3 linked regions of the Microbulbifer sp. GL-2 genome follow. The protein of the gene in region 1 binds, or shares a complex with, the protein of each later gene. Links are inferred from orthologs where the notes say so. Each region holds a gene or a part of one and is shown in the gene's direction. Other genes may lie near its edges.

What was found. Proteins that work in one complex are often made in the same cells at the same time.
Region 2: the proteins of rne (region 1) and eno are in contact, whole or in part, in a solved structure (PDB 2FYM), measured with the Escherichia coli proteins. The link is inferred for Microbulbifer sp. GL-2 from one-to-one orthologs.
Region 3: the proteins of rne (region 1) and pnp are in contact, whole or in part, in a cryo-EM structure (PDB 9QH0), measured with the Escherichia coli proteins. The link is inferred for Microbulbifer sp. GL-2 from one-to-one orthologs.

Annotation. Positions count from the first base shown.
Region 1 is NZ_AP019807.1:4,376,743-4,381,323, forward strand. The notes cover bases 386-3,967. They hold rne (ribonuclease E), read left to right. Parts: upstream 386-731; coding sequence 732-3,767; downstream 3,768-3,967. Outside these bases: GL2_RS18890 (LexA family transcriptional regulator), read right to left, coding at 4,164-4,553. UniProt on the Escherichia coli protein: Endoribonuclease that plays a central role in RNA processing and decay. Required for the maturation of 5S and 16S rRNAs and the majority of tRNAs. Also involved in the degradation of most mRNAs.
Region 2 is NZ_AP019807.1:3,072,244-3,075,587, forward strand. Bases 1-2,845 are described here. They hold eno (phosphopyruvate hydratase), read left to right. Parts: upstream 1-702; coding sequence 703-1,989; downstream 1,990-2,845. Other genes in these bases: kdsA (3-deoxy-8-phosphooctulonate synthase), read left to right, coding at 1-471; GL2_RS13370 (septum formation initiator family protein), read left to right, coding at 2,076-2,363; ispD (2-C-methyl-D-erythritol 4-phosphate cytidylyltransferase), read left to right, coding at 2,360-2,845. In the rest of the region: more of ispD, read left to right, coding at 2,846-3,079; ispF (2-C-methyl-D-erythritol 2,4-cyclodiphosphate synthase), read left to right, coding at 3,079-3,344. UniProt on the Escherichia coli protein: Catalyzes the reversible conversion of 2-phosphoglycerate (2-PG) into phosphoenolpyruvate (PEP). It is essential for the degradation of carbohydrates via glycolysis.
Region 3 is NZ_AP019807.1:2,447,830-2,451,228, forward strand. What follows is about bases 1-2,900. They hold pnp (polyribonucleotide nucleotidyltransferase), read left to right. Parts: upstream 1-338; coding sequence 339-2,462; downstream 2,463-2,900. Other genes in these bases: rpsO (30S ribosomal protein S15), read left to right, coding at 1-71; GL2_RS10655 (hypothetical protein), read left to right, coding at 2,593-2,900. In the rest of the region: more of GL2_RS10655, read left to right, coding at 2,901-3,243; GL2_RS10660 (GFA family protein), read left to right, coding at 3,236-3,399. UniProt on the Escherichia coli protein: Involved in mRNA degradation. Catalyzes the phosphorolysis of single-stranded polyribonucleotides processively in the 3'- to 5'-direction. Also involved, along with RNase II, in tRNA processing.

The DNA of each region.
Region 1 (4,581 bases):
GAATTCGGCTGGTTTTCGGCCACTGGCAGCTTCCCACATGAAGAGATAGCCATGGCTTCAGAGAAAATACCGCTGTTCGGCCGGTGCGCGGGAATGCCGCGTCATTGATAAAAACTCAGCTGATGAGCGCCTCCCGACAACGAGAACCTTATGGGGGCCTCAGCGGCAAAAACATCCCACAGTTAAGTGGGTAAATATCGCGAAGGTAAGACGGGCCGTGACCCGCAGCGCTTGAAAGGACGACTCATAAACTTGCGTCCCGCTCTGTAGAAAATAATGCCAGCGACCGCACTGGCAACCTGGATATTCCAGCTTCCGCATATCCAGCGAACAAAATACAGAAGATAGATATCGGCCAAAAGCCGAGCTACAGAGCCAGCTATATTGACGCAGACCTTGTCACCCAGCTAGAAACTGACCGAAGGGTGGCGCCCAACCCTGCCATGGGAGCCTATGGCACAGGTACAGGGCAGTACTAACAAAAGGTACTTAAGGAAGAAAGGTACTAACGGTACCAGCGGATAACAGCACAGCAATGCTTATCCGGAGTTTTTGCAGTGAGAACAATGGGCGAACACTCGTCTCGAAAAGCCGCGTAGATCGAATTTGCGGCAGAGAAAGTGCCACCCTTTTCCCTGCCCCGCCATCTGGTCCTCTCCGGATGGCGGCCAACAAGCAAGCCTGCAAACAGCGGTGTCATACCTTTGCGCAACGCAAGGAAAACGACACGCATGAAAAGAATGCTAATCAACGCAACCCAGCCTGAGGAGTTGCGTGTAGCCCTGGTAGACGGCCAGTGGCTATATGATCTGGATATTGAAAATCGCACACGTCAACAAAAAAAAGCCAACATCTACAAAGGTAAGATCACCCGCGTAGAACCCTCTCTCGAAGCCGCATTCGTTGACTATGGCGAAGAGCGCCACGGCTTCCTCCCCCTGAAAGAAATTTCTCGTGAGTACTTCCTCAAACAGCCCAGAGACATTGAAGGACGCATCAAAATCAAAGATGTCGTCAAAGAGGGTATGGAAGTTATTGTGCAAGTGGACAAGGAAGAGCGCGGCAACAAAGGCGCAGCCCTGACTACTTTCGTCAGCCTCGCTGGGCGCTACCTGGTACTGATGCCAAATAACCCTCGCGCAGGCGGCATCTCTCGCCGTATTGAAGGTGATGAGCGTTCAGAGCTGCGGGATGCACTGTCCAGCGTCGAAGTTCCCTCCGGCATGGGCATAATTGTGCGCACCGCCGGCGTCGGCCGCAGCGGCGAAGAACTGCAGTGGGACCTCAACTACCTGCTGAAGCTGTGGGTCGCCATAAAGGAAGAGGCCGACACCTCCAAGGCACCGCACTTCCTCTTCCAGGAAAGTAACGTCATTATCCGCGCTATCCGCGATTACATGCGCGATGACATTGGCGAAGTGATAGTCGATGACAAAGGCGCCTTCGAGCTGGCTGCGGAATTTGCCCGCCAGGTAATGCCGCACTACACCAACAAGGTCAAGTATTACGAAGATGCCATTCCGCTCTTCAATCGCTACCAGATCGAAAGCCAGATCGAAACCGCTTTTGAACGCGAGGTGAAACTACCTTCTGGCGGCTCAATCGTGATTGATGTCACAGAGGCACTGGTATCCATTGATATCAACTCCTCCCGCGCGACCAAGGGCGGCGATATCGAAGAAACTGCACGCAATATCAACCTGGAAGCGGCCGACGAAATCGCTCGCCAGCTACGCCTGCGCGATATGGGCGGCCTGGTTGTAATCGACTTTATTGACATGCAGAGCAAATCCAACCAGCGCGAAGTTGAAAAGCGCATGGAGAAAGCTCTCAGCATGGACCGCGCCCGCGTTCAGGTTGGCCGTATCTCCCGCTTCGGCCTTTTGGAAATGTCACGCCAGCGCCTGCGCCCATCTCTTGGCGAAACCACCTTCCGTGTATGCCCGCGCTGTAGCGGCCAAGGCACTATTCGCGGCACCAAATCCCTGGCTTTATCCATTCTTCGCCTGGTGGAAGAGGAAGCCAAGAAAGAACGCAGCGCAGAGATCCGCGCCATCACTCCAGTGAATGTCGCTACTTACCTACTCAACGAAAAGCGTAAGACGATCTCCCAGATTGAATCCCGCAACAATACCCGTGTTGTTGTTGTACCCAATGCAGATATCGAAACCCCGCACTTCGAAGTACAGCGCCTGCGTGATGACGATACCGCCACCCTGGAAACCTCTTACAAGATTTCCGGAACAGTGGAAGAATCCATCACCAAGAAGGATGAAAAACCCCAGCGCGCCCCGGCCCAACCTGCCGTTCAGCAGATTACCCACACCGCGCCGGCCCCCACCCCGGAAAAGAAACCGGAACCCAGTCTTTTCAGCCGGCTGATGACTGCGATTGCCTCCCTCTTTGAGAGCAAAGAGGAAGAGCCCAAGAAGCACCAGAAGTCAAAAAATCGAGGGAAGGACTACCAGCGCGATCGTGATCGCAATCGCAACCGCAATCAACGCGGTGGTCGCGGTAACCGCAGTGGGCGCCCCTCTCGCCGCAAGGACGATCGTCGCGAGGACTCCAAACGTGATGATCAGCGAGAAGAAAAACAACAGGCCAAGCAATTCGAAGAACGCGAATCTGGAGCTGAGCGCGGCGAAGGCCAGCGCCGTCGCCGTCGACGTCGCACCAACGACAACCGCCGCAGAGACGACAATCGAAATGTAGTGACTGAGAACGAAAGCACCAGCGAATCCATCGAGCAAGCTGACGAAAGCACCGAGCAACGCCCAGCGCGCCGCCCGAGCAATGTTCGTGGTCGCCCGCAAGCTCGCCGTCGCGGCCGTCGTTCAGAAAATCCCGCTGCGTCCTCCGTCGCTCAAAATCAGGAAGAGCTGAACCGTGAAGTGAACGAAGCTATCGATGAAGCGGAAGGTGAAGCCAGAAAATCTCGCGAAACCGCTACCGGGGGCCACAATGAAGCGCCCCAGCGCAAAAGCGAGCGAAGAGAGCAAAGACCTGCAAAGTCCGCCAACCCGGCGACGCAATCCAAACCGGCTGTAGTAGCTCCCACGCGCACACCAATGGCTGCAAAGACTGAGTCCACAGCAGAGCCATCTGCTGAGACAAAACAGGCTGAGCCCTATGCTGCATTTACTGCAAAAGTAGAAAAAGCAGCGGAGGAGACTCCAGCACCAGCACAGGCCAAAGAGCAAACTGCACCTATAACAGCAAAAAAACCTCCGGCTAAAACTGAAGCAAAAGAGCCTGCCGCTCCTACCGTTAGAGAAACGAAAGCAGAAAGCGCTCCTAAAACTCCAGTTAGCGAAAAGCCAGCCGTTCCAGCGGCGCAGGTTGTGGAATCCACGGTCGCAGCAGAAGCTACAAAGACTGTGCCGGAGGACGCCGAGGAAATTGCCTTGACCGAAGCCAGTGCAGCTGCAGAAGCTTTGGAGCAGCGCAGTGAATCAGTCAATGCTGCTGCCCAGGTGGAGGTTGTAGTCGAGGAAGCTGAGGCCTCCGAACTGGCCGCCTCCCCTGCAACCCAGGGACGCGCCAGTAACGACCCGCGCAACAACCCCAAACCATTACTCGAACTGTCCATCGTGACCGAGCACCGCCAGGTAGGCTCCCAGCAACCGCTGGATACCGCCCAACCAGCAGCAATCTCGCACAGCCCTCGTTCACTGTCTCGCCCCGCCAACGACCCCCGTATGGCGCGCCAGACAACCCAGGAAAACACTGACGCGAATAACGACCGCGACTCAGCAGAAGCCGGCTAAGCGAAACCTCTAAAGCCGCCAACCCTACAGGGTTGGCGGCTTTTTTATGCCCGAAGCATTTGTCCGGACTGGTCAATAAATCACCTAACCCATTGAACTACTTAAAAAAAATCATAATGACGCTTGTATGTAGCACGAAGCTATGTATAATGCGCAGCACAATTTGGTGGGGTGGCTGAGTGGTCGAAAGCGGCGGTCTTGAAAACCGTTGACTGTAACAGGTCCCAGGGTTCGAATCCCTGCCCCACCGCCATTTTTAAACATAAAGCCCTGATTTATCAGGGCTTTTTTGTTTCTACCCTCTGCGGTCCCCCACTTGGTCCCCCACTCGGCAAAAGCTAAAGAACGCTCCCCCTATACCCCCGTAGGTGCTTTTCTGACCTCAAGGCCCCCAGGCTAACCGCCACGGTGGTAGCGAATTGAAGCCTTCACCACCCCTTCCACTATTAGCTCCTGCCCTTCCCAAATGGGAATGGGTTTGTACTTGTCATTTGCCGGTATTAGTTGCCCTAACCTTCTATCCAAAATTTTACAGGTCAGCTGGCCATCCAGGGCGACCACCACTACATCGCCATGACCAGGCGTAAGAGAGCGATCAACGATGAGAACATCACGATCAAAGATACCAACGCCTTGCATAGAGTCGCCATTGGCACGAGCCATGAAGGTCGCAGGTGGATTAGTTATTAAATGTTCATCAAGGCTGAGAGCAGCCTCTTTATGATCATCTGCTGGAGAGGGGAAGCCGCAGGCGACACCACTGCTGAAAAGCGGAGATAACTTCATAACAAGCACCAAATACTGTTTATATATA
Region 2 (3,344 bases), 1.3 Mb from region 1 along the record:
ATGGCTGCTACCGGAGCGGTAATCAATGTAAAAAAACCGCAATTCATGAGCCCTCCGCAAGTTAAAAATGTGGTGGAGAAGTTTTCCGAGTGCGGTAACGAGAATATTATCCTGTGTGAGCGTGGTGCCTGTTTTGGGTACGACAATCTGGTTGTCGATATGCTTGGTTTCAGTACCATGATCAATGCCTCTGGTGGTGCCCCGCTAATATTTGATGTAACTCACGCCCTGCAAATGCGCGATCCATCTGGCGCAGCTTCCGGTGGACGCCGTGCACAAGTTACCGAACTGGGCCGTGCTGGCTTGGCTATTGGTATTGCCGGCCTGTTCCTGGAGGCGCACCCGGATCCGCACAAAGCGCTGTGTGATGGTCCCAGTGCTTTACCCCTGGAGAAACTGGAGCCATTCCTTGCGCAGATGAAAGCGGTGGATGATTTGATCAAGGGGCTTGCCCCTTTGGATACCAAATAAAAGTAAGAAATAAATAGTGCGCGCCCTTTCCGGGTGCGTGGTGCCTATCCGGGGTCGCTTTTTATACTGATGCGGCTATCGGAAAAATAATTACAGAGTCAAACTCTGGATTGAGCGGCACTAGTGGAAGCCCTGGGTTTTCCACGCAATAGTTGAAACTTTCTTTTTCAGTAATTACCTACTTTCAGTAAGTAACAATTTCAGTTAGTACCAATACGGAGCCCATTGTTAATGAGCAAGATTGTCGCAGTTAAAGCCTACGAAGTGCTGGATTCCCGCGGTAACCCTACCGTTGAAGCCGATGTAATCCTGGAAGACGGTTCTATCGGTTCCGCCTGCGCTCCTTCCGGCGCCTCTACCGGCTCACGAGAAGCTCTTGAATTGCGCGATGGTGATAAGAGCCGTTACTTGGGTAAAGGCGTATTGAAGGCGGTTGAAAACATCAACACTGCCATCGCCGACTTGCTTAAGGGCATGGATGCAACCGATCAGCGCGCCCTGGATAAGGCGATGATCGATGCAGATGGTACTGAAAATAAAGCCAAGCTGGGTGCAAATGCAATCCTGGCGGTTTCCCTGGCGGCAGCCAAAGCGGCAGCAGCATCGAAGAAAATCCCGCTGTACCAACACATTGCTGAAGTAAATGGCACTGCTGGTGAGTACAGCATGCCGGTTCCCATGATGAATATTCTCAACGGTGGTGAGCACGCCGATAATAATGTGGATATCCAGGAGTTTATGGTACAGCCGGTAAAGGCCGATTCTTTTGCTGAAGCTCTCCGCCAAGGTGCCGAGATTTTCCACTCCCTGAAGGAAGTCCTTTCCAGCAATAATCTGAACACTGCTGTCGGTGATGAAGGTGGTTTCGCTCCTAATCTGCCTTCCAACGAAGCGGCTTTGAAAGTGATTGCTGAAGCGGTAGAAAAAGCCGGCTATACCCTGGGCGATGACATCACCCTGGCCTTGGATTGTGCTTCCTCCGAGTTCTACAAAGAGGGTCAATACGACCTGGCTGGTGAAGGCAAGCAATTCGATAGTGAAGGTTTCGCCAGCTATCTTGCCGATTTGTCAGCCAACTACCCCATCATTTCTATTGAAGATGGTATGGATGAGAGCGACTGGGATGGCTGGAAAGTGCTGACCGATAAAATTGGTGACAAGGTGCAGCTGGTAGGTGATGACCTATTTGTAACCAATACCAAAATCCTTAAGGAAGGTATCGAAAAGGGTGTTGGCAACTCTATCCTGATCAAGTTTAACCAGATTGGCTCCCTGTCTGAAACGCTGGATGCGATTAAGATGGCCAAAGATGCCGGTTATACGGCTGTGATTTCTCATCGCTCCGGCGAGACCGAAGACACTACTATTGCTGACCTGGCAGTTGCGACAGCGGCGGGTCAAATCAAAACTGGTTCCCTGTGCCGTTCCGATCGCGTAGCCAAGTACAACCGCCTGCTGCGTATCGAAGCTGAATTGAATGGTGCTGCTCCATACCGTGGCCGTGCTGAGTTCAAGTAATTACTACTTTTTAGCGTGCAGGCTGGAGGGGCGAATGAGCCTCTCCAGCCTGCTTTAATACGTTCAGCGAAATATCGTAAACCCGTATGAAATGGCTGCTGGCAATTCTTACCATCATACTGCTTGCTACTCAGTACCGATTCTGGGTCGGTGAAGGCAGTCTCGCCGAAGTTACCCGTCTTAAACGACAGCTTGACCAACAGCAGGAAAAGAACGCTGTCCTGATGCGAGAAAACCGTCAGTTATTGCGGGAAGTGCGAAGTCTCAAGGTGGGTACTGAAGGTGTCGAGGCTAAGGCACGCTATGACCTGGGTTTAATAAAGGAAGGGGAAACCCTGTTTATCTTCCTGGATTCGGAAGAGGCCAAAAAGTGATTACAGATTATTGGGTCGTAGTGCCTGCTGCCGGAGTTGGCAAACGTATGGGGGCCGACCGGCCCAAGCAGTATTTACCACTTCTCGGACAGCCCTTGTTGTCCCTGACGCTACGCAATATTTTAACTTGGCCGGGTATCGCTGGAATTGTTGTGGCTTTGTCTGGGGAGGATGACCTCTTCCGACACCTGAAAGAAGCTGCACACCCGCTGGTACACACTGTCACCGGTGGGGCTGAGCGCTCAGATTCTGTTCTCGCCGCATTGAAGTTTCTCTCTGAGCGGGAGGCTAATGATACTCCAGTGCTGGTCCACGATGCTGCGCGCCCCTGTGTAGCATTGGAGGACATTGCTGCTCTGTTGGATAGCGGTGTCTCTTCTACAGCTCTTTTGGCGCGACCTGCCAGTGATACGGTAAAGCTAAGCCGCCTTGAGGATAGAAAAAACTGCGTAGAAAAAACCCTGGACCGCCAACATATCTGGTTAGCACAAACTCCACAGCGTGCGCCACTGGGATTGTTGTACTCCTGTCTCAATCGCGCTCTTGAGCAGGGGCAAGCGGTTACTGATGAAGCCAGCGCGCTCGAGATCTTTGGTCACTCGCCGCAACTTGTTGCGGGGCAAGGCGACAACATTAAAGTGACTCACCCCTCCGATATTATGGTGGCTGAGGCCATCCTGCGTTTGCGCTATGCGCCCACAGAGGATAATCGATAGTGAGTTTTCGAATTGGTCAGGGCTTTGATGTGCATGCGTTTTGCCCTGGTGGCCATGTTGTACTCGGCGGAGTAAAAATCCCCCATGAACTCGGCCTAAAGGCCCATTCCGACGGGGATGTACTCCTACATGCCCTGACTGATGCTTTGCTTGGGGCCCTGGCTCTTGGAGATATTGGCTACCATTTTCCCGACACTGATGAGCGGTATGCTGGTGCTGATAGCCGTACTTTGTTGCGGCATGTTTTAGCATTGCTTGAGGAAAA
Region 3 (3,399 bases), 1.9 Mb from region 1 along the record:
TGGACTACCTCAAGCGCAAGGATCTGAGTCGCTACGCCCAGCTGATTGCTAAGCTCGGCCTGCGTCGCTAAGACCCTGGAATGCCCGCCTCTGGCGGGCATTCTTCTTTAATGCTTACTGAAAAGTGGCGCGATTGTCATTTTTCGGAAGTTGCACCGCAGATGCCGACAGGGAAAAGTTCTCTGATTGGAACTGCGATGTATGCACCGGCTACCCTGGCCGGTGGCGATACATCCCCGTATCGCCCAGGGTTTTGGGGTTTGTAGTCCCGGCCCCGGCAAATATGTAGGGGTTACTGGAATGGGCCAGTAACCGTAAGGAAATAGGAAAAGAAACTAGTGAATCCAGTAAGCAAAACTTTCCAGTACGGACAACACCAAGTCACTATCGAAACTGGCCGCATTGCACGCCAGGCGACGGGTGCAGCCTTGGTCACTATGGGTGAAACCGTTGTTCTGTGTACCGTTGTAGGTGCCAAAGAAGCCAAGCCTGATCAGGGCTTTTTCCCTCTGTCCGTGCATTACCAGGAAAAAGCCTACGCGGCTGGCAAAATTCCCGGCGGCTTCTTCAAGCGTGAAGGTCGCCCATCTGAAAAAGAAACTTTGACTTCGCGCCTGATCGATCGCCCGATCCGTCCCCTGTTCCCCAAGGGCTTCATGAATGAAGTGCAGGTGATGATCACTGTCCTGTCTGCAGAGAAGGACGTGGATCCAGATATTGCCGGCATGATCGGCACCTCCGCAGCTCTGTCCGTTTCCGGTATTCCTTTTGCGGGCCCAATTGGCGCTGCGCGCGTAGGCTATACCCAAAAAGATGGCTACCTGCTGAACCCGGGTTACGAAGCTCTGAAAACCTCTGAGCTGGATATGGTGGTTGCGGGCACTAAAGATGCTGTGTTGATGGTTGAATCGGAAGCGAAAGAGCTGCCGGAAGATATCATGCTGGGTGCAGTACTCTATGCGCACCAGGAAATGCAGGCGGTAGTAAAAGTCTGTGAAGAGTTGAAAGCTGAAGCTGGCAAGCCCCAGTGGAACTGGCAACCGGAAGCAGAAAACACCGAGCTGAAAGCGGCCCTGGAAAGCCAGTTTGGTACCAAGGTAGCCGAAGCTTACCGTATCACTGACAAGCAGCAGCGCACCGCTCGCTTGAACGAGTTGCGCAATGAAGCGGCTGATGCCCTGGCGAGCGAAGAAGTTGATGCCGGTGATGTAAAAAGCTACTTCGGCAAGCTCGAAAAGAAAACGGTTCGTGGTGCAGTAGTGCGTGGCGAACCGCGTATTGATGGTCGCGATACCAAGACTGTACGCCCGATTAATGTAGAAGTTGGCGTATTGCCGAAGGGCCATGGCTCCTCCCTGTTCACCCGTGGTGAAACTCAGGCACTGGTTGTTGCCACTCTCGGTGCTACCCGCGATGCGCAGATTATCGATGCCCTGGAAGGCGAGCGTAAAGATTACTTTATGCTGCATTACAACTTCCCTCCCTACTCCGTAGGCGAAGCGGGTCGTGTGGGTGCTACCGGTCGCCGTGAAATCGGCCATGGTCGTCTGGCCCGTCGCGGTATCGCTGCCGTTCTGCCTGATCCGGAGAGCTTCCCTTACACTCTACGGGTGGTTTCTGAAATCACCGAGTCCAACGGTTCCAGCTCCATGGCTTCCGTGTGTGGCTCCAGTCTTGCGCTGATGGATGCAGGTGTACCCTTGAAGGCACCGGTTGCCGGTATCGCCATGGGCCTGGTGAAGGAAGAGGAAGGCTATGCAGTCCTGACCGATATCCTCGGTGATGAAGATCACCTGGGTGATATGGACTTTAAGGTTGCCGGTACCGCTTCTGGTGTGACTGCCCTGCAGATGGATATCAAGATCGAGGGTATCACTGAAGAGATCATGGAAACTGCGCTGGAGCAGGCTCTGCACGCGCGTTTGCATATCCTCGTGGAAATGAACAAGCTGATCGGCGAGTCCCGTTCCAGTGTGAACGAGAATGCTCCGCGTTTCGCAACCCTGAAGATCCACCCGGACAAGATTCGCGACGTTATCGGTAAGGGCGGCGCAACTATCCGCTCTATCACCGAAGAAACTGGCGCGTCCATCGATATTGAAGATGACGGCAGCATTAAGGTCTTCGGCGAAGACGGTGAGAGCCTCGAAGCTGCGGTTACCCGTATCGAGGAAATCACTGCGGAAGCCGAGATCGGCGCAATCTACGAGGGCACCGTGGTACGCATCGTGGACTTCGGCGCGTTCGTCAACTTCCTGCCGGGCAAAGATGGCCTGGTGCATATCTCCCAGATCGCTGAAGAGCGTGTCAACGCGGTAACTGACTACCTGAGCGAAGGCCAGAAGGTGTTCGTGAAGGTGCTCGACGTGGACCAGCGCGGACGTATCAAGCTCTCCATCAAGGAAGCCAAGGCCGACCAGGCTGCTTCCGCAGAGGAGAAACAGGGTTCCGAAGAGGCGTAAGTCTTTAGAAACCTGAAAAACCCGGCCTTGAGCCGGGTTTTTTTATGTCTTTTAATAAGGAGAATCGGGCCCTTATAGCATTTGCCACAGGGATTTTTCGGTTAGAATTTAAAGAAAAAAGGGGAAAACCTTGGTTAATTTCTGGCTTCTCGATCTTCTACTGGGGCTGGCCTGTCTGTTAATTGCCAATCAATACTGGTACCTCACTCGTGCACGCTTCCAATCTGCAGCCTTGATTATTGTCGCTGCACTTTTGTGCATGGCCCTCGCAGCGTTAGTTGGTGCTTACCGCTACGGTATGGATCCCGGAACTACTGAATTGCACCGGGCGCTCACAAGGCTGTCCGGCTTTGCCTCTTTCCTGCTAATCGGCATAGGTCTACTGTGGTCCCGACTGGGATTGACATGGGGAGCAGATAATCGAACGCCGGCCTATGTGGTGATGGTGCTGGTCCTGGCCAGCGCAATAGCCTTGAGCGAGAGCGGTATGCTGGTGTCACGGGCGGTGGTTGACCTCTATTCGGCCCTCGGTTTGCTGCTCTGGTTATTGGTGGCTGTGCTGGAGTTAATAATGCCGGGCCGGCTCACACGCAAACAGGCGCTGTTGCTCGGTGGTGGTGCACTACTAGTGGTAGTAAATGGGCTATTAATTGGCACAGGCTCTTCGCGATTGTTAGGCATGGCGCGTACCAATTGGTTCCACCTTCTATTGGCTGTCTCAGTATTCTCCCTGTTATACGCACGTCCATTGTTTACCTTGGAAAAGTCTACTGATGGATAAAATAACCACCAAACTGCGCGGAGGTTGTCACTGTGGCGCTGTACGTTTTAATGCACTGTACAATAGAAGCAGTGATGAGCCTCTGGTAGCTCATGCCTGTAATTGCTCCATGTGTGAAAAGCTTGGTTACCTGCACCTGATTGTGCCTGCAGAAAA